3 regions of the Aerococcus sp. NPDC058936 genome follow, and region 3 is predicted to be linked to each of the others. Evidence: riboswitches for the same ligand, from Rfam matches in the RefSeq annotation. Region 3 holds a riboswitch; each other region holds the start of a gene.
What was found. A riboswitch is a leader RNA that binds a small molecule or an ion and turns the genes downstream of it on or off. The one in region 3 is predicted to bind thiamine pyrophosphate.
Positions count from the first base shown of each region.

Region 1 (6,180 bases), on a different contig from region 3:
GTAATGCGCGACGGTCAAGAGGTTGAAGTAGCGATTGACCAGGTGGTGACGGGCGATATTTTAGTCGTTCGCCCTGGCGAGAAAATTCCAGTTGATGGCGAGGTCGTTGAGGGCAGCTCAGCGGTTGACGAAGCCATGATTACTGGGGAAAGTATCCCAATTGAAAAAAGGGTAGGCGACCAGGTTGTTGGCGCGTCTATCAACAAAAATGGGTCATTCCAATTCAAGGCCACAAAGGTCGGCAAGGACACAACCCTTGCGCAAATTATCCAACTTGTTGAAGAAGCACAAGGGTCTAAAGCGCCAATAGCCAAGTTAGCGGACAAGATATCCGGTATTTTCGTCCCCATTGTGATGGGCTTAGCGGCGATTTCTGGACTTGCCTGGTATTTCCTAGGGCAGGAATCATGGGTATTTGCCTTGTCAATTACCATTTCCGTTCTAGTGATTGCTTGTCCGTGTGCCTTAGGTTTGGCGACGCCAACAGCGATTATGGTGGGGACTGGTAAGGGTGCTGAGAATGGCGTCCTGATTAAGAGTGGCGATGCCCTAGAGGAAACCCATAAAGTTCAAACCATTATTTTTGACAAAACAGGTACCATTACCGAAGGCAAACCGGTGGTGACAGATATTAAAGCTTTCAATGGCACGGATGCGGATGATATCTTGCAAGTTGCGGCGTCTGCAGAAGTGGGGTCAGAACACCCACTAGGTGAAGCGATTGTAGCTGAAGCTAAGGACCGCAAGTTGACATTAACGCCTAGCCAAGATTTCCAAGCGATTCCTGGACACGGCTTACAAGTTAGCTTGAATGACCAAATCGTTTTGCTAGGCAATAGTAAATTAATGGCTAATCATAATATAGATTTATCGGTTGCAAGAGCTGTGGCTGACCAATTGGCTGCTGAGGGTAAAACACCCATGTTTGTTGGGGTTGACGGCCAATTATTAGGAATTATCGCAGTAGCGGATACGGTCAAAGAAAACTCTGTAGCAGCTATCCAAAAATTACACCGAATGGGCATTGAAGTGGCCATGATCACGGGTGACAACAAGGGGACTGCTGAGGCGATTGCCAAACAAGTGGGCATTGACCGGGTTTTTAGTGAAGTCTTGCCGGAAGACAAGGCCAATGAAGTGAAGAAATTACAAGATGAAGGCTTACACGTGGCCATGGTTGGTGACGGGATCAATGATGCGCCAGCTCTTGCCCAAGCCAATATCGGAATTGCCATTGGTTCAGGGACTGATGTAGCCATTGAATCAGCAGATATTGTCTTGATGCGTAGCGACTTAATGGACGTGCCAACAGCGGTTGAATTGAGTCGGGCAACCATTACCAATATTAAGCAAAACCTATTTTGGGCTTTCGCCTATAATACGGTTGGGATCCCAGTTGCCATGGGTATCCTCTACCTGTTTGGTGGTCCATTACTAAGTCCTATGTTTGCTGGTGCAGCCATGAGTTTATCGTCTGTTTCAGTATTACTGAATGCGCTGAGATTGAAGGGCTTTAAAGCTAAAGCTTAAGTGACGATTATAATAGATAAATTATAACCACCCTATTTTTTGGGGCCAGGGGGATATCTTAGGATGAACCTTGGTCTTTTTATTATATAAAAAAACCAAATGCGATTTTTGAGTTCAAACCCTTGATTTTTCCCAAAAATGGGCGTAAACTTTCACTATTGCAGATAAAATTTACATTTGGATTGGTAGCTCAGTTGGTAGAGCAACTGACTCTTAATCAGTGGGTCCAGGGTTCGAGCCCCTGCCAGTCCATTAAAAAAAGGCACTAAATCAATGTTTTGATAATATTGATTTAGTGCCTTTTTGGATTGAATTTGAAAAGTAGCGAAAATACTTTATATAAAGTTTGAGAAATATTGAGTAATTTAAAATATAAACGCAGCTCTAACGACATCATATTTTTGACCATCTGTAATTGAATCTACACCAAATCATTCACCGGACTCGACCAATATACTCTAAGGGAATAGTCTTATTGAGTTCGCTCTGAAATACATCAATAATCTTAATCTCTTTCGCTCCTTCGTAATACTATATCTCAGTTCTATTTTATTTAAATTGATAGACGGATATATCCGCTACTTTTACTTCCTTGATATTTCTAATAAAGTAAGAAATCATAAAAAATGATGCAAGGTTATATGCATTATACTGCTATTTTCTGTTGTAATTGAAAAACATTATATAAATTGCCGCTTTCATTTTCTAAATCGATGTGTTAGTATCGGAGATACATTCATATAGTAGTGACATTTGGGGTGCCGAAAGCTGAGATTATACCCATTGAACCTGACACAGTTAATACTGGCGAAGGGAAATGTAAAAATGTTTATGATACGGAAACTATCTGACCAAGTGTGTCTGGATAGTTTATTAAAGTGTCTAAAACAAGAAGCGAATTCGCCTTTGCTCACCCCTTATGCCTCTATTTTTAAAATATAGGAAAAGGGGTTTTTTTGATGGAAAAATTTAAATGGGCCTTGCCCGACGTCATCTTTTTAGCATTTCTAGCTTTCTTATTTGGAGCCGTATTTATGGGCGCTGGTGTCCTGTATGCCGTTTTAGTGTCCCTATTAACACCGTTTGGTTTAACGCCTTTTGCCAATGAAATCTTATTTGGTATGTGGACGATTGCGGCGCCAGTGGCGGGTATGTTGATCCCGAAAGTGGGCAGTGCCTTGTTAGGTGAGGTCTTTGCCGCTCTTGCCGAGATGCTATATGGGTCATATTTTGGGGCTGGGGTGTTACTTTCTGGCTTAATTCAAGGACTGGGTACTGAAGCGGGCTTCTTTGTTACCAAATACGAACGCTATGATACGACTACTTTAGTTTATGGTGCTATTGGGACAACGGTATTTAGTTTTGCCTTTGAATTCTTCAAATTTGGCTATGCGACTTATGGCCTTGGTTTGGTCGTGGCTTTATTCTTAGTTCGTTTGATTTCAGTAACATTTTTCGGTGTCTTCCTAACTAAACAAATCGTTAGCCTGTTCAACAAGGTACAAGCCAAAGGAATTGCCCAATGAGCGCCTTAGTACAAATTAGTGACTTGGTTGTCCGGAAAAATGAGACCGTCATCCTAGACAGGATTTCTTGTGATTGGCAGCTAGGTGATTTTATCTTACTGACAGGTGATAGTGGTAGCGGGAAAAGCACCCTCATCCATACCCTAGCTGGCTTCAATGGTGCAAGCTTTCAAGGGAATGTTGTAGTCGATGGCCAGCGGGTGTCAGACTATACCATTCCAGAAAAAGCCCAGAAAATTGGGTTGATGTTTCAAAATCCGGATCAACAATTTACCATGCGCACCCTGGAAAGAGAATGTTTCTTCGCCTTAGAAAATTGCGGTCTACCCTATGACCAGGCCAAAGCGCGGTTAAATCAAGCGGTTGACGATTTGGGTATCAGACATTTATTACAGCAAGACTTGATGACCCTGTCAGGTGGGGAGAAGCAGCGGGCGGCCTTGGCCATCTTGATTGCAGTCAATCCACCAGTTTTCTTATTAGACGAACCCTTTGCATCAATTGACCCAGCATCTAGAGTTTTCTTGATTAACATGTTGGCGAAATTAAAACAGCAAGGCAAGTTGATTGTGGTGGTAGACCATGAGTTGACTGACTATAAGGGGCTCATCAACCGATTCTTTATCATGCGAGACGGGCAACTTTCTGAAGCAGATGTAGCCAACTTACCGGAAAAAGCGCCTATTCCATTGTTGACTACTCGTCAAGCTAGCAGCGAATCAGCTTTCACCTTGGAAAATATTGCGATCAAACAAGGCGAAAAAACCTTGCTTCACCAAGACAAATTCATTTTTCAAAAGGGGGTATCCACCCTAACTGGCGATAATGGGGCGGGGAAATCGACTTTATTAAAGGCCATGGCCCAGTTACACCCTTACAAGGGCAAAATGCGGTTTCAGGACCGGAGACTTTCAAGGTTTTGGGGCAAGAAAAACTTATACGAATCGCTCACCTTGGCTGTTCAAGATGCAGCCCAACAATTTGTGACGTTGGAAGTGGCGAGTGAGTTACGGTTTCCAAATGAAGATGCTGGTGAAATTCGTGACCGCCAGATGCAGGCTCTTGAAGACTTGCATATCAGCCACGTTTTAGACCGAAGTTTATATCATTTAAGCGAAGGGCAGAAGAAGATGGTGCAATTAATCGCCTTATTGAGTTTAGACCACCAGTTTCTAATGCTGGATGAGCCTTTTGCGGGTTTGGACCAGAAAGCCAGTGATTACTTTGCAGATTGGATTGAAGACAAGAAAAGAGATACGGATTTCTTGATTGTGTCTCATCGCCTGGGTCCGCTTGAAGGTGTAAGTGATCATCATATTCACTTGTCTAATCAAGTGCTAAAGGAGGTTTGATAGTTGATGGAAGAGAAGAAAACAGCGATTCCAGCTATTTTGGCCTTGGTATTCTTGTTCACGATTGAAATATCTTTTACCTATTCGGTTTGGCTGAATATTTATGTCTTATTGATGGTTGTAGCCTACTTAGCTATTAAAAAACGGTTTGGTGTACTGGTATTTTTATTAGCCCTACCTTTTATTCCTGCCATAACCACTTTTTGGTCGGTCTATATCCAAGGAAGTGGACTAGATGATGCTTGGGTATTATTCACTAGAACCTATGCCTTTGCGGCTTTAGGAATAGGGTTTATGATTGCGGTTGACTTACAAGATTGCTTACTAATTTTTGAACAGTATAAAGTGCCGGCTATTTTTATCTATGGCTTGTTGGTTGTGATACATGCTGTGCCTGAAATTCAAAGGGAAATCAAGAGTATGCATGATGCCAGTTTATTAAGGGGGAAGAAATTATATCCATGGTCACCTCTCTATTATGTGAAAGTGATCTTTCTAGCCCTCAATTGGCGGGATCGGTACGCAGAAGCCATGTATTCTAGGGGTTTCTCTGAAGACCAGCCTCGCCACCAGTACCGTCATTGGAAAATGTCTACACCAGCTATTGTTTTATGCATGAGTTTAATTATCGTCGGCAATATGATTATGAGATTGGAGAATATGATTTGATGGAAAAGACTTTTACAGAAATCGCCCGCAGTCAAACGAGACCCTTTTGGGAGGGGAGTTTCAACCATCCTTTTATTTTGCAGTTACAAGATGGGACGTTACCCATTGAAAACTTCCGTTACTATTTGATCCAAGATGCTTATTATTTGCGTCACTTTTCAGCTCTTTATGATAAAGTCGCAGAAATTACTGATGAGCCTGCGTTAAAGACGCAGATGCTTGAAAATGCCAGCCATTTAGCGGAAGGTGAATTAGCCATCCGTGCCAACTTTTTTGAAGAATTGGCGGTAACAAATGACGAATTAAAAGGGACCGGCGTTGCGCCAACTGCTTACCACTATGTATCACATATGTACCGGCAGTTAGTGGAAAATAATGATGCAGTTGCAGCGGCTAGTTTATTGCCATGTTCTTGGCTGTATTTTGAAATTGGTCAACGGTTAAGACAATTAAATGTGACTTCACCTGTCCCAATCTACCAAAGATGGATTGAGACATACGGTGGGGAAGAAGCAAGTGAGGCTATCGAAAAGGAATGCGCCCTACTGAACCGTCTGTACGCTGAGTCTAGTCAGGAAGACCAGGATAGTATGGTATCCGCATTTGTCGTAAGTGCTAGAATGGAATTTAATTTCTGGGAAATGGCTTTTAATCTTGAAACTTGGCCGGAGGGTATCCAACATGATGACAAATAATAAAGTACAGAAATTGACGATCTTAGCCATGATGATAGCTATGGATGTTGTCCTTTCACCACTATTTCGGGTGGAAGGGATTGCCCCAATGTCTAGTGTCATGAATGTGATTGCTGCTGTGTTGATGGGTCCCATTTATGGGACAGTGATGGCACTCGCATGTGGGATTATCCGGATGATCTTATTTGGGATTCCACCGCTAGCACTTACTGGTGCCGTATTTGGGGCCTTTCTGGCTGGTGTGGGTTATAAATGGATGAATACATATCTTGGTGCTATAATAGGCGAATTTATTGGAACAGGCCTGATTGGGTCCTTACTCTCTTACCCAATCATGGTCTGGTTTACAGGGTCTGCTCAAGATATGTATTGGTTTGTCTATACACCGCGGTTTATCATCGGGGCATT
Region 1 is NZ_JBHYKZ010000003.1:187,474-193,653, reverse strand. It holds gene ACFW0C_RS03805 (heavy metal translocating P-type ATPase) at 1-1,530, shown strand, start outside; tRNA gene ACFW0C_RS03800 (tRNA-Lys) at 1,710-1,782, shown strand; TPP riboswitch at 2,275-2,363, shown strand; gene ACFW0C_RS03795 (ECF transporter S component) at 2,490-3,056, shown strand; gene ACFW0C_RS03790 (ABC transporter ATP-binding protein) at 3,053-4,408, shown strand; gene ACFW0C_RS03785 (energy-coupling factor transporter transmembrane component T family protein) at 4,415-5,077, shown strand; gene tenA (thiaminase II) at 5,077-5,772, shown strand; gene thiW (energy coupling factor transporter S component ThiW) at 5,762-6,180, shown strand, end outside.
Region 1: linked by a shared signal. The riboswitch ahead of ACFW0C_RS03795 (ECF transporter S component) and the one ahead of thiT (energy-coupled thiamine transporter ThiT) in region 3 are both predicted to bind thiamine pyrophosphate.

Region 2 (6,180 bases), on a different contig from region 3:
CATCCATATATGGATACAACCAATGGTCAGCATAAATAGGCATTGAAAAGCCTGCCGCTTTGGCTTCTTTAATGGTTACCTGTCCGTTGCCATTTGCATCAACCGAACTGACATCACCACCAGACGCTGGTGCGGTAGTAGCTGGTGCACTTTCAGCTGCAGGGGCAGTTTCAGAAACGGTCGAAGATTGGTTTAAGTTTGATAGTGATTCATCTTGTGACGGGCCTTCAGGACCTACAGATGAACCGTCTGCGTAGTTAATTTCAACATCTGGTTGAATGTTTGGTACATAGATATTGAATTGAATAGTGGCGCCATTATCTTCAATAGAGAAGCCTTCCATGTAAACACCGGATGCCAGTAGGTTTTCCCCTTCAAATGCTGGTGTAACGCGGTAGCGCACATGGTTTTCTGTTTCTTCAATATAGTTAGCCACAAAGTTTTCAAAGGGCAACATTCCTTCCGTATTAAACCATCTAGTCCCAGTCATCAAGTTGCGGGCATTGGCATCTTCACCAGTTAATTGGTGGCCAATCAAATGAGACCGGTTATATAACCAACCACCAGAAACATTGGCATATTTGGCTTGTTGCCAGCCAGTTGGCTTGATATCTGAAATATCGCCACGTTCTGTAGTAGGCATGAGCTCGACGCCGAGGACAGCGTTTGCGGCGGTTACTCGACCTAAACTATCTAGTTCACCGTATGATTCGTAGGCTTCAGTCGATGTAATATCTGCATCTGTAAAGTAAGGGGTGTTATTGTTAATTTCTATATACGTTTGCCCAGTTGGTACTGTCCGTACTTTTGTCAATTCAGCGCTTGCTTGGCTGGCAATTTCACTTTCAGCTTTAGCTTTAGATTCAGCTGCTGCTTTTTCTTTAGACTCTGCTTCAGCACGTTTCTTAGAAGAAGCTTGGCGTGCACTTGATTCAGCAGCTAATTTTTTGTCATAAGATTCCTTGGAGGATTTGCGTGACGCATCTTCAGCAGACTTAGCTGCCGCGTCTTCGGTCGCTGATTCAGAATCATTAGCGGAATGCTCATCAACATCTTGATCTGAGGATATGACTTGTGCTTGTGATTGTAGAGCGGTTTGATTGGCCTCGGTTTCACGAGTGTCTATTGAAAAGATGACAATCGTACCGATTAATGCAGCTGCAAAGGCAATCAAGCTATTTCTGAACCATCGATTATTTGGTTTAATCTTGTAGAAAAACAAGGCCAGAATAGGCGCAACAAGTAAAATGAATGGTGATAGCATGATAAAGACTATCAATAGAGCAAAGTAAGCCAACAAACGTAACCAGTTAATATTCTTTTTCTTCATTATTTATAATTCTCCCAAAATATCTGTTCTCTCCCATATTGCCTAACATTATATCGGCCGTCATCAGAAACTGCAATGACTATCGTGCTTTTATTTATAAAATATAAAATAGACAAAGTTATTTCTCGGCAAGGGATCACTAAATCGATGTCTGTAGTCTTTTTACAATAATTATCAGGCGAATTTCTGGTATGATACTTGTAATAGAAAGCCGATTGAGGTGAAATTATGTTAGCGAAAGAAGAATTACCGATTTGCCCAGTGGCGACAACGGTCGATCTAATAGGGAATAAATGGAAAGTTTTGATTATTCGAGAATTATTGAAGGGGACTTACCGTTTCAATGAATTGCACCGGTCTATTGAAGGGATTAGTCAGAAAGTCTTGACGGAAAACCTCCGTAAGTTGGAGTCAGACGGGATTATCCAGCGGACTGTTTATGCAGAAGTACCACCAAGAGTGGAGTATTCCTTGAGTGAATTGGGTGATACCTTGAGGCCTATTATTGAAGTGATGCGGGCCTGGGGGAACGATTATTTGAACGGCAACCTACCGGGAATTAAAAATTCAGAAAAAAATTAAATTTTTTTTGCTGGCAAAGCCTTGGTATCTGTCATTACTTACCAATAAGTAAGTAGCTAAGGAAAAAGTGCCTACTTTTAGTAAGTGGATTTTCGTGGTTAAATATACCTATAAACAAGTAACCAAGAAACTTACAAATGAAAGAGGTATATAAACATGGCAAATATTACAGTATTCGGTAAAGGTAACATGGGTTCAGCAATCGGTGGCTTATTCCAAGAAGCAGGAAACGACGTCGCTTACATCGGTTCACAAGACGGTAAACAAGCATTAGGCGATATTGTTGTATTGGCAGTGCCTTACGCAGCAGTAGATGGCATCATCTCTAACTACGCTGACGAATTAGCAGGCAAAATCATTGTTGATATCACAAACCCAGTAAACTTCGACACTTTCGATGGTTTAGTTGTGCCAGCTGACTCATCAGCAGCCCAAGAAATCCAAGCAAAAGTAAGTGGTGCGAAAGTTATCAAAGCCTTCAACACAAACTTTGGCACTACATTAGCTTCTAAACAAGTTGGCGATAACACAACAACAGTTTTAGCAGCTGGTGAAGCAGAAGCTAAAGCAGCCTTCAAAGATGCTTTAGAAGGTAGCGGCTTGAACTTTGTAGACGCAGGTGAATTATCACGTGCTCGTGAATTAGAAGCAATCGGCTTCCTACAAATCACATTAGCAGCCCGCGAAGAAATCGCTTGGACAGCAGGATTTGCACTAGTTAAATAAAGCCCGATATTGAGACTAGAATTAGTTATAAAAATGTAATAGATTTAACACAACCACCAACGACTTAGTGCATACTAGCTTGTTGGTGGTTTTTATTTTGTTCTATCTACAATAAAAATAAGCCGCGATTCCCGGGGTAGTGGGTTTCACGGCTTTTAGGGGTAGGTATTTTAATCTAGTTGATCACTTTATTTGGATCAAAGTCGGTGTGTGTATTGGCTGTTTGCGTAGCTTGTTTTTCGTTGTAATTATCTAATAAGGACATAGCAATCGTCGTCAAGACACCAATTACGGCTGCGTCATCCACAAATCCCAAGGGACCGAAGATATCCGGCAACACATCAGCTGGGAAGACGGTATAAGCGAGTGCTAATCCAGTAATCGCCTTGATATAGGTAGGTGTTTCCTTATTAAATAAGGCTTTGGCGAACTTGCCCAAGGTCATTTTTGATGTTTGTTTCATTGCGTACATCATCCTTTCTCATGTCTATATATTAATGGGAAAAAAGGGTAGATGTATCCGTCCTAAGACCTAATTTAGGCACTTGTCTTCGTTAAATCTAGATACATGATATGCATATCCACATAACGACCGTCTTTCACTTGGAAACCGCCTGGAATTGTCCCCACAATTTCAAAGCCAAATTTCTCGTAAGTATGGATAGCAGCCTTGTTTTCAGCTACAACCGCGTTAAACTGAATCCCTCTAAAACCGCATGTTTTAGCTGTTTCAATGGATTTTGCTACCAAGTCATTGATCAAACCTTGACTCCGGAAGGCTTTATTCACTGCGTAAGTCCCGTTAGCTACGTGACTTGCCCGACCTTCGTTATTTGCTTTAATCAGGTAGTAGCCAGCAATCTGATCATCCACCAATAAGACGTCAACTTGGTCATAAGCATCCAGTTTCTTCTCAAAGGCGGCCCTTGAATAAAGGTCTAAACCAGGGAAGGCGACACCATCCACCAAAATATCGTTCCATATTTCTCTAAGGACTTCCGTGTCGACTTTGCTGTAATGTTTAAAATTTTTCATTCTGTTAGACCTCCTATAAATTTGTATCGAATTTTCCCTTATTATACCCATACCAGCTACACCAGTCCAATAATCATCTGATGGATTTCATGGTTTTACTCATATTGAAAGGGTTGACATTCTTTTAAAAGATTGTTTGAATAGAGTTAATTCATAGAGACATTTGGGGTGCTGTGACAGCTGAGATTATACCCATGGAACCTGATACAGTTAATACTGGCGAAGGAAAATGTAGTAAATATTGTCAAAAATATGATTCGTTTGGCTTTTTTCCTTGCTATCATTCATTTGGACGACTATTTCCCCCTTTTGTCGAATACTGACAGGAAAGGGGGCTTTTTTGTTTGCCAAAAGGTGTCTAGATAATTGAACACCAATAATACTTCATCATAATGATTTAAAAGATGCGATATTGAAAGGATTTAAAAGATGACAATCGATTTATATACATTAAAAGCTTTACCAACTTACGACAACCCCTTCCCATTAGCTAAAAGTCCGCTAATCCAGTGCTTAACCAATACTGTAACGGTGGAATCAGTGGCCAACGCCTTGTTATATGTGGGGGCGGCACCAGTCATGGCAGACCAGGCAGCTGAGATGGAAGATTTCTTCAATCAAAATGACGGGGCCTTGATCAATATTGGGAGTTTATCGCCTGAGAAAATCCGCAACATTTTATTGGCTGCTAGAACAGCTGAAGAAACAGATACGCCTTTCGTTCTGGATTTAGTAGGTGTTTCAGCCAGTCCCTTGCGTAACGACTTAGCCCAAGAAATCAGTGCATCCACACCAGATGTCATCAAGGGAAACTTGTCTGAAATGCGGACCTTCTGTGGTTTAGGATCAACAGGAAGAGGTGTTGACGCAGGGGCCGATGACCAAAGCAAGGCGGCCTTAGTGGAACTGGGTCAAGCCATGCAAGAATGGGTGTCAGACCATGCCGGCACAACGCTATTAGCCACTGGACCAGTAGACATAGTCGCTGACGCATCAGGCATTTACTATTTGAAAAATGGGGTAGACAATCTGGGGCGCTTTACTGGGACAGGAGACATTGTCGGCGCCTTGGTAACAGCCTTATTAGGTGCTGGCCAACCCGTCCTAGATGCTGTGATTTTAGCGGTATCTTACTTTAATTTATGTGGTGAAAAAGCGGATGCCACAACAAGAGGACTAGCCGATTTTAGACAAGCAACATTGAATAACCTGTCCCTATTGTTAGAAGACGATGATTGGTTAACAGGTATTAAGGGAGGTCAGCTATAATGGATTACAGTTTATACCTAGTCACAGCGGGTTTTGATTACCAAGAAGACGCCTTTTTACAAGTGGTTGAAGACGCGGTCAAGGCGGGGGTTACTTTGGTTCAATACCGGGACAAGACAGCAACCAGCCGCGATGCTTACGCCTTAGCCCAAAAATTGAAAGCCATCACCGACCGATATGATGTGCCTTTGATCATCAACGACCGGGTGGACTTAGCGTTAGCGGTGGATGCAGTGGGCGTCCACATTGGTGACGACGAATTGCCAGTTGACGTGGTCAGAAAACTCATCGGACCAGATAAAATTTTAGGGGTTTCAGCCAAAACCCTAGCGCGAGCTGAAGAGGCCTACCAACAAGGGGCGGATTATTTAGGCGTGGGAGCCATCTTCCCAACAACCACCAAGGATTCCAGCCTAGTGACGGTGGATACATTACAGACAATTACCAATCAAGTAGCTATCCCAGTTGTCGCAATTGGCGGCATTCAGCTAGGAAATGTCAAAACATTAGCCGGAAGTGGGATTGCAGGGATTTCAGTTGTTTCTGAAATCATGCTGGCAGATTCAGTGACACAACGCGTAAGGGATTTAAAGGCTGAAGTAGCAGATATGTTGGAGGTGGACTAAATGGTAAATTCAACACCACAAGTAGTGACAATCGCTGGGTCTGACTCAGGTGGGGGTGCAGGAATTCAAGCCGACTTGAAAACTTTCCAAGCCCGAAAAGCCTTTGGTATGTCGATTGTGGTCGCCTTGACTGCCCAAAACACCCTAGGCGTCCAATCGGCCTTACCGGTACCCTTGGACTTTATCGATGCGCAATTTGCCTCTTTGAAAGCGGACTTCAAAATAGGCGCTGTCAAAACAGGCATGTTATTTAACGGAGCATATGTAGAGAATGTGGTTAAAAATCTGAAAGAGGTAGACTTTGGACCTTTAATCGTTGACCCAGTCATGGTGGCTAAGGGTGGTCACCAACTGTTGGATCAAGACGCCATCGACGCCATTCAAAATAAATTACTCCCTCTTGCGACCATAGTCACACCAAATATCCCAGAAGCAGAAATCATCGCTGACATGACTATTGAATCAGAAGCAGATATGTTGGCGGCAGGATTGAAGTTACAAGGATACGGGGCCAAAAATGTGATTGTCAAAGGGGGCCATTCAAAAGCAGAACGGGCCAGAGACCTAGTCCTCTTTGAAAACGGGGAACAATTATGGCTGTCTAGTCCACGG
Region 2 is NZ_JBHYKZ010000009.1:78,197-84,376, reverse strand. It holds gene ACFW0C_RS08110 (DNA/RNA non-specific endonuclease) at 1-1,330, opposite strand, end outside; gene ACFW0C_RS08105 (winged helix-turn-helix transcriptional regulator) at 1,559-1,912, shown strand; gene ACFW0C_RS08100 (NADPH-dependent F420 reductase) at 2,069-2,638, shown strand; gene ACFW0C_RS08095 (YkvA family protein) at 2,814-3,101, opposite strand; gene ACFW0C_RS08090 (GNAT family N-acetyltransferase) at 3,176-3,673, opposite strand; TPP riboswitch at 3,828-3,918, shown strand; gene ACFW0C_RS08085 (hydroxyethylthiazole kinase) at 4,103-4,942, shown strand; gene thiE (thiamine phosphate synthase) at 4,942-5,568, shown strand; gene thiD (bifunctional hydroxymethylpyrimidine kinase/phosphomethylpyrimidine kinase) at 5,569-6,180, shown strand, end outside.
Region 2: linked by a shared signal. The riboswitch ahead of ACFW0C_RS08085 (hydroxyethylthiazole kinase) and the one ahead of thiT (energy-coupled thiamine transporter ThiT) in region 3 are both predicted to bind thiamine pyrophosphate.

Region 3 (6,180 bases):
TTCAGACCAATCAAGGTCAATACTAGGCCATTCTGTTGGGACGTAAAGCCCGCCATCAGTTGCTAGTCCTTGAACAATGGCTTGTGAAGCTGTCACGATATTATCCTGGTTACGTGTACTTTTAAATTGCATCTTAATCCTCCTAAGCGACTCCTATTACCTTGTTGATCATTTTTATCTATGTCAGTCACTCTTTATATTTGCTTTATTTTACCATAGAAGGCACATTTATGGCAGTGTAGGCTACTTTTTCTCATAATTCTCTATTAGAAAATTCATATGAATTATTGCATGTTTATAGCTTAAAATAGATTTTATTACTCACATGTGTTAACATTAATTGTGTTCCTAAATTTTTAAATTGTAGGAAACGTAAATACAAACGTATATACTCAGGAGGTATTCGAATGAAATTTACAGCTCAAAAACGTGATGGCTCTGGTACTTCAGCAGCTAAACAATTACGTAAAGAAGATTTAGTTCCAGGCGTTGTGTACGCTAGTGACTTAGATCCAATTAACATCTCATTATCAGTTTCTGATGTAGAACAAATTCGTCGTGAATTAGGTCTTAACTCAGTATTTGATTTAGAGTTAGATGGTAAAACACATACAGTTTACGTACGTGAAATTTCACAATCAGCGTTGAAACCAACTATTTACAACATTTCTTTACAAGCGATTAAAAAAGGTCAAAAACTTGAAATGCCATTATCTATCGTTATTGTTAACGAAGATGCTTTAGCAGATCAAGAAGGTGTAGCTTCTACAACAACACTTGAAATTGATGTTGTTGCTGACCCAGCAACCGCGCCAGACTCAGTTGAAGTTGACGTTACAGGCTTAGCTATTGGTGACTCAGTAACTGCTGGTGACTTAAAACTTGCTAGCGACATCGAATTAGTAACAGATGCTGAAGAGGTTGTTGTATCTATTTCTGCGCCAGTTGAAGAGCCAGAAGAAGTTGACCCAGATGCAGAGGTTGCTGAACCAGAAGTAATCGATGAAAAAGAAGGCGAAATTGTCGAAGATACTGAAAACTAAGAGTTTTCGATTTCTTTCATCAAAAAAACCGGAGTGATTTATTTCACTCTGGTTTTTTTCTTTAAAAATTAGAAAACCTTTGGCTTTTATTTTAACAAATAACTATATGCATGAAAAAACAGGGCATGATTGCTACGTCACTGCCCTGTTTTGCTCGCGGGTATTTATTTTTCAACTAGGATAATTTTCTTATTAGTTTTGATTAGTAGATAAGAGATGGCATAGCATGCGCCCCATGTCGCAAGTCCCGACATGCCGTTCATGATAGCTGAGTACACCCATGGGCTCATGCCTTCTGGTGCGTATTGCCCCCAAAAGGCTACACCGGCTAGAAAATGAACAAAGTATTCTGCAAATATGGCGATGAAAGTAGCCAATCCAATATATAGGAAAAGATTTTTTTCATGATTGTTCTTTGCTGCTTCTTGGATTTGTAGGGCAAAAATACCCGCTAATCCTGCTAAGGCAAAGGCAAATATATATTCTATAATACCTTGTACTGGAGTTAAAATACTGGCAAATCCAGAAATAAATTTAATCAGTCCTAACAAGAATCCTGACAGTAAACCAGCACGAATCCCTCTTCTAAACGCTACAATATAAATAATGGCTAGTGATATTTGGACTCCGAAACTTGGGCCAATGTCAATCGGTATCATCGATACTATAAAAGCAATTACTGCTGCAATAGCGGCCTCGATATTTTCATTTAACTTAACTGATCTCATTTCTTCTTCTCCATTCTTTTGTAGGCACAGTGCAAGCTATTTTGAAATATCAACAAAGTAAATAAAAAATCGCATCTATCACAATTGTGACAAACACGACCTCTCAATGTATTCAACGATTTAACGCATTAAATCATTCACCAACAAATGGCTATTGAACACTTCCTTACGCCAGTATAAACCGGATCAAGTTATGAGGGTCTGTTTTTAAACATCTCAGCAAAAGCTCCCCTAGTGCATACAAGTATATTATTTCTTTTAGTATATGCTTTTCTTGCACCTTTAGCAAGTGGTAATCACAAACATTTTATAATCGTTCTGACTTAAGGTATAATAGTATTGAGCGTTGGTTGATTAAAACCACACTATTGTATTAATATCATCAATATGATATATTTTTAAGAACATATTTTTGCATTCTTTTATTTTGAGGCCTATGGGGGGAAGAAATTTGAAGCTATTTTTTTCAAATAAAGCGATCAATAAATTGCAATCATTATCACAATTTGAACATATTTGTTTAAGTGATACACAATATTTACGTATTTCTAATGAACAGGAAGTTGACCTAGTTTTGCGGACCAATGAGACGGATTTTTCCGCCTATGACGAGGTACTAGAAACCCATATTGGCCAAGTTCCCATAAGAAAGAATGCTTTAAAATTTTTAGGCCATGACAACCGCATCGATTTCGACGACTTTAGACAAGTTTTCGTTTTAATCGTTGATGGTCAGGTGATGAACGATAATATCTACCTACAGAAAGCGCAATAATTTATAATTCTTAAACTAAACGGGCTAGGTATACTGGTCCGTTTCTTTATTGAAGAAGGAGTAAATATGTCTCAAAACAAATTCCAAGCTTATTATAAAAAGTCTCGGCAAGAACGTATTGATATTTTAGTAGACAAGGAACAAATTACCGGTGACCAAGGAGAATTCTTAAAGAATGGTCAGGGCTTAACTGTTGAAATCGCCGATAATATGGTTGAAAATACCCTTTCTACCTACCGTCTCCCTTATGGTCTAGGACTCAACTTCCTAATCAACAATCGAGAGGTCCAAATTCCAATGGTTACTGAGGAACCTTCTGTGATTGCGGCTGCATCAAATGGTGGGAAAACGATTCAGCAAGCTGGTGGATTTAAGACACAAGTCAACCAGCGTCTGATGACTGGACAAATTGCCTTTACGGGGGTTGAAAATGATACCCAAGCCCTACGTTTTGAAAACTGGGTGAATGAAGTTGCAGATGACTTACTAGCTGTTGCCAATGCTGCCTACCCTTCTATCGTTGGACGTGGTGGCGGTGCGCGGTCCATCCGCAGTCAATACTACCCAGCAAGCGCTCGTAGCGCCCCTTTTTTCGTTATATATCTAACCATTGATACCAAAGAAGCGATGGGTGCGAATATGATGAATACCATGTTGGAGGCTTTAAAAGCTTATATCATACACCATGTGGATTTTATTCCTGGTCTTGATGGGTTGATGGCTATTCTATCGAATTATGCAGTGGAAGCTACGGCAACGGCGACTTGTGAGATTCCAGCCCAGCTATTGGATAAGGGGGAGGTTTCAGGAAGTGAAGTTGCTAGAAAAATAGCATTAGCGAGTCAGTTGGCTCAAGTGGATGTATACCGGGCAACTACTCACAACAAGGGGATTATGAACGGTGTAGATGCTTTTGTATTAGCTACAGGTAATGACTGGCGAGCAGTTGAAGCTGGTGTGCATGCCTATGCGGCCAGAGACGGACAATACCGAGGATTGGCCACTTGGTCATACGACGTTGACCGCGAAGTGCTAACTGGTGCCCTTACCTTACCTTTAGCTTTAGGTGCTGTTGGTGGGTCTATTGGTATCCATCCAACTGTTCAAGTGACCAAGTCCATACTAGGTCAAGCAGACGCTAAAACACTGATGGAAATTGCTGTATCACTTGGGTTAGCCCAAAACTTTGCAGCCGTCCGAGCCCTTGTTTCTGAAGGTATTCAAGCTGGACATATGGAACTACAAGCCAAGTCCCTAGCCATCCAAGCAGGTGCACAAGGTGACCAGGAAATTAACCAATTATTATCAGCATTAGAAAAAGCTGATCACAAAAACTTGGCGACCGCTAAAGAATTATTAAAGAAATTACGAAATGCCTAAAAAAATCGTTACCTGCTTGAAGTTCAGTTTACTTCTTGTAGGTAACGATTTTCTTTATTTATATAGTCGTTTATGATCTTCAACACCGGCTAATTGGAATTGCTCTTCATCTTCAGATAAGACTAATTGACTACCATCTGTTGGTAATTCTTCTTGGAAAATCAATTCATAATCGGCAACGGATAATTGTACACGATTGTCTAACATTGCTACGTGCCTATCTACTGCTAGCATATCTTTGAAACCATCTACTAAAGAAATAGAGAAGAATTCACCAACTGCACCTGAACCATAAGAATACAATCCAATAGTGTCCCCAGCTTCAAGATTTTGACTTTGGTCTAACAAGGATATCAAGCTTAAATATAAAGAACCTGTATAGATGTTACCAACGCGTTTATTATAAATACGACTTGCTTCAAATTGGTCGGTTAGATTAGCTTGTTTAGCTTCATCCACTTCTGGCAATAATTGGCGTAATCCTTTTAAGCCCATTTTTGAATAGGGTAAATGGAAGGCTAAAGCCTTAAAGTCAGCTAACGTTTTATTGGTTCGTTTTTTATATTCAGTCCACACTGTCTCTAAGTAAAAGAGGTATTGTTCATTAGAGAATTTACCATCTACTTGGGCATATGTAGAATAATTTGGACGCCAGAAGTCGTAAATGTCCCCAGTGTAAGAAACAGCATCATCATTGATCACAGCCACACGAGGGTCTTTACTGATTAGCATAGCCACGGCACCTGCCCCTTGTGTTGATTCTCCTGACGTATTCAAGCCGTATCTAGCTATGTCAGTTGCAATCACCAAGACTTTTGACTCAGGATGACGAGCAATATGGGATACCGCCGTTTGAATACCTACAGTTGCTGCATAACATGCCTCTTTCATTTCAATAGCACGAGCAAATGGGTTAATCCCCAAAAGCTGGTGTACATGGACTGCCATTGCTTTTGATTGGTCGACACCTGATTCTGATCCCACAATAATGAAATCTATTGCCTCTTTATCTTCTGCTGTTAAAATTGGCCAAGCTGCATTAGCTGCCATTGAAACTGGATCTTGGGTTAAGGGTGCCACTGCTTGCTGGGTTTGACCTAAACCAACTGTAAACTTCGCCGGCTCAACATCTCTAGCTTCAGCCAGTTCTTCCATATCCACATAGACATGTGGTGTGAAGAAATGCAGTTTATCTATACCAATATTCATATTCGTTACTCTCCCAACATCATTTTTATATGTATAACGTAATTTATCACCTATCATTTTATCATAGTTTCCCCTCACTATCCGTATTTGTAGCATTCTTAGGAAATTCTGAACAAATTTTTTCATAAAAAAAGATAGACACGACAATTTGTCCTACCTATCCTAAATGGCACATGTCTGGTCAATTGGTTACTGTTTTAGTGACGAGGAATCAGGTATCAAAAGACTTACTTTGATACGACGTCAGTAGCATCAAATTCCGCTACTGCAGTTTCGTAAGAAACGTGAGTGATTATTCATCTAATATTACTTCATCATCAGGAATTCCACCGCGTTCAACCGAATCCATACGTTCAACATTTTCTTTGATAACCGCTAATGATTTAGAACCAACATTTACATTTTTCAATAGTAAAATGGCAATAATTGCAATTTTTTATAATGATATGTAAGGAGATACCTATTTATAGGCTATCACTTTAAAATTTAATCTTTTTCATGGTATAATAAGACATACCAAAAAAGTTATTTATCTGTAAGGGGGTTAAGCATATGCCAACTAGTAAGGCACAGAAAAAAAGAAACCGTAAAATACTATGGTATCTATTTTTAATCATTTTTACGATTGTACAAGGTTTTCTAATTTCAGATGATGATTAGGCATAGCTAATTGAATATACTATGATTAAAACGTCAAAAAATGATTTTCTTTGTTTTTTGACGTTTTTTTATGAATATCTATCATTAACAAAATACGCAATGATATTGAGCATTTAAGAAAAAATGATGATCCAGTCATCATGTTTAGAAGAGAAGCAGTGTAACAAGGTCCTATCATTTAAAAATATTTTACTGCTTTGTAAAAGTACCTTCCTCTTCTTAAATTCCCCCACCTCCATTCACTCATTTTCGGTCTAAATTTATATTTTCCCCTTTATTAAAAACTGCATAAAAAAATCGAGCTAGGAAAATACCTAACTCGATATTAACGCATATACTACCCATTAAATTCTACGACTTGCCCATCATTAGCCATTAAGACTTT
Region 3 is NZ_JBHYKZ010000007.1:54,577-60,756, reverse strand. It holds gene thrC (threonine synthase) at 1-138, opposite strand, end outside; gene ACFW0C_RS06805 (50S ribosomal protein L25) at 408-1,043, shown strand; gene thiT (energy-coupled thiamine transporter ThiT) at 1,208-1,771, opposite strand; TPP riboswitch at 1,918-2,014, opposite strand; gene ACFW0C_RS06795 (iron-sulfur cluster biosynthesis family protein) at 2,223-2,546, shown strand; gene ACFW0C_RS06790 (hydroxymethylglutaryl-CoA reductase, degradative) at 2,613-3,926, shown strand; gene ACFW0C_RS06785 (hydroxymethylglutaryl-CoA synthase) at 3,981-5,135, opposite strand; gene rpiA (ribose-5-phosphate isomerase RpiA) at 6,133-6,180, opposite strand, start outside.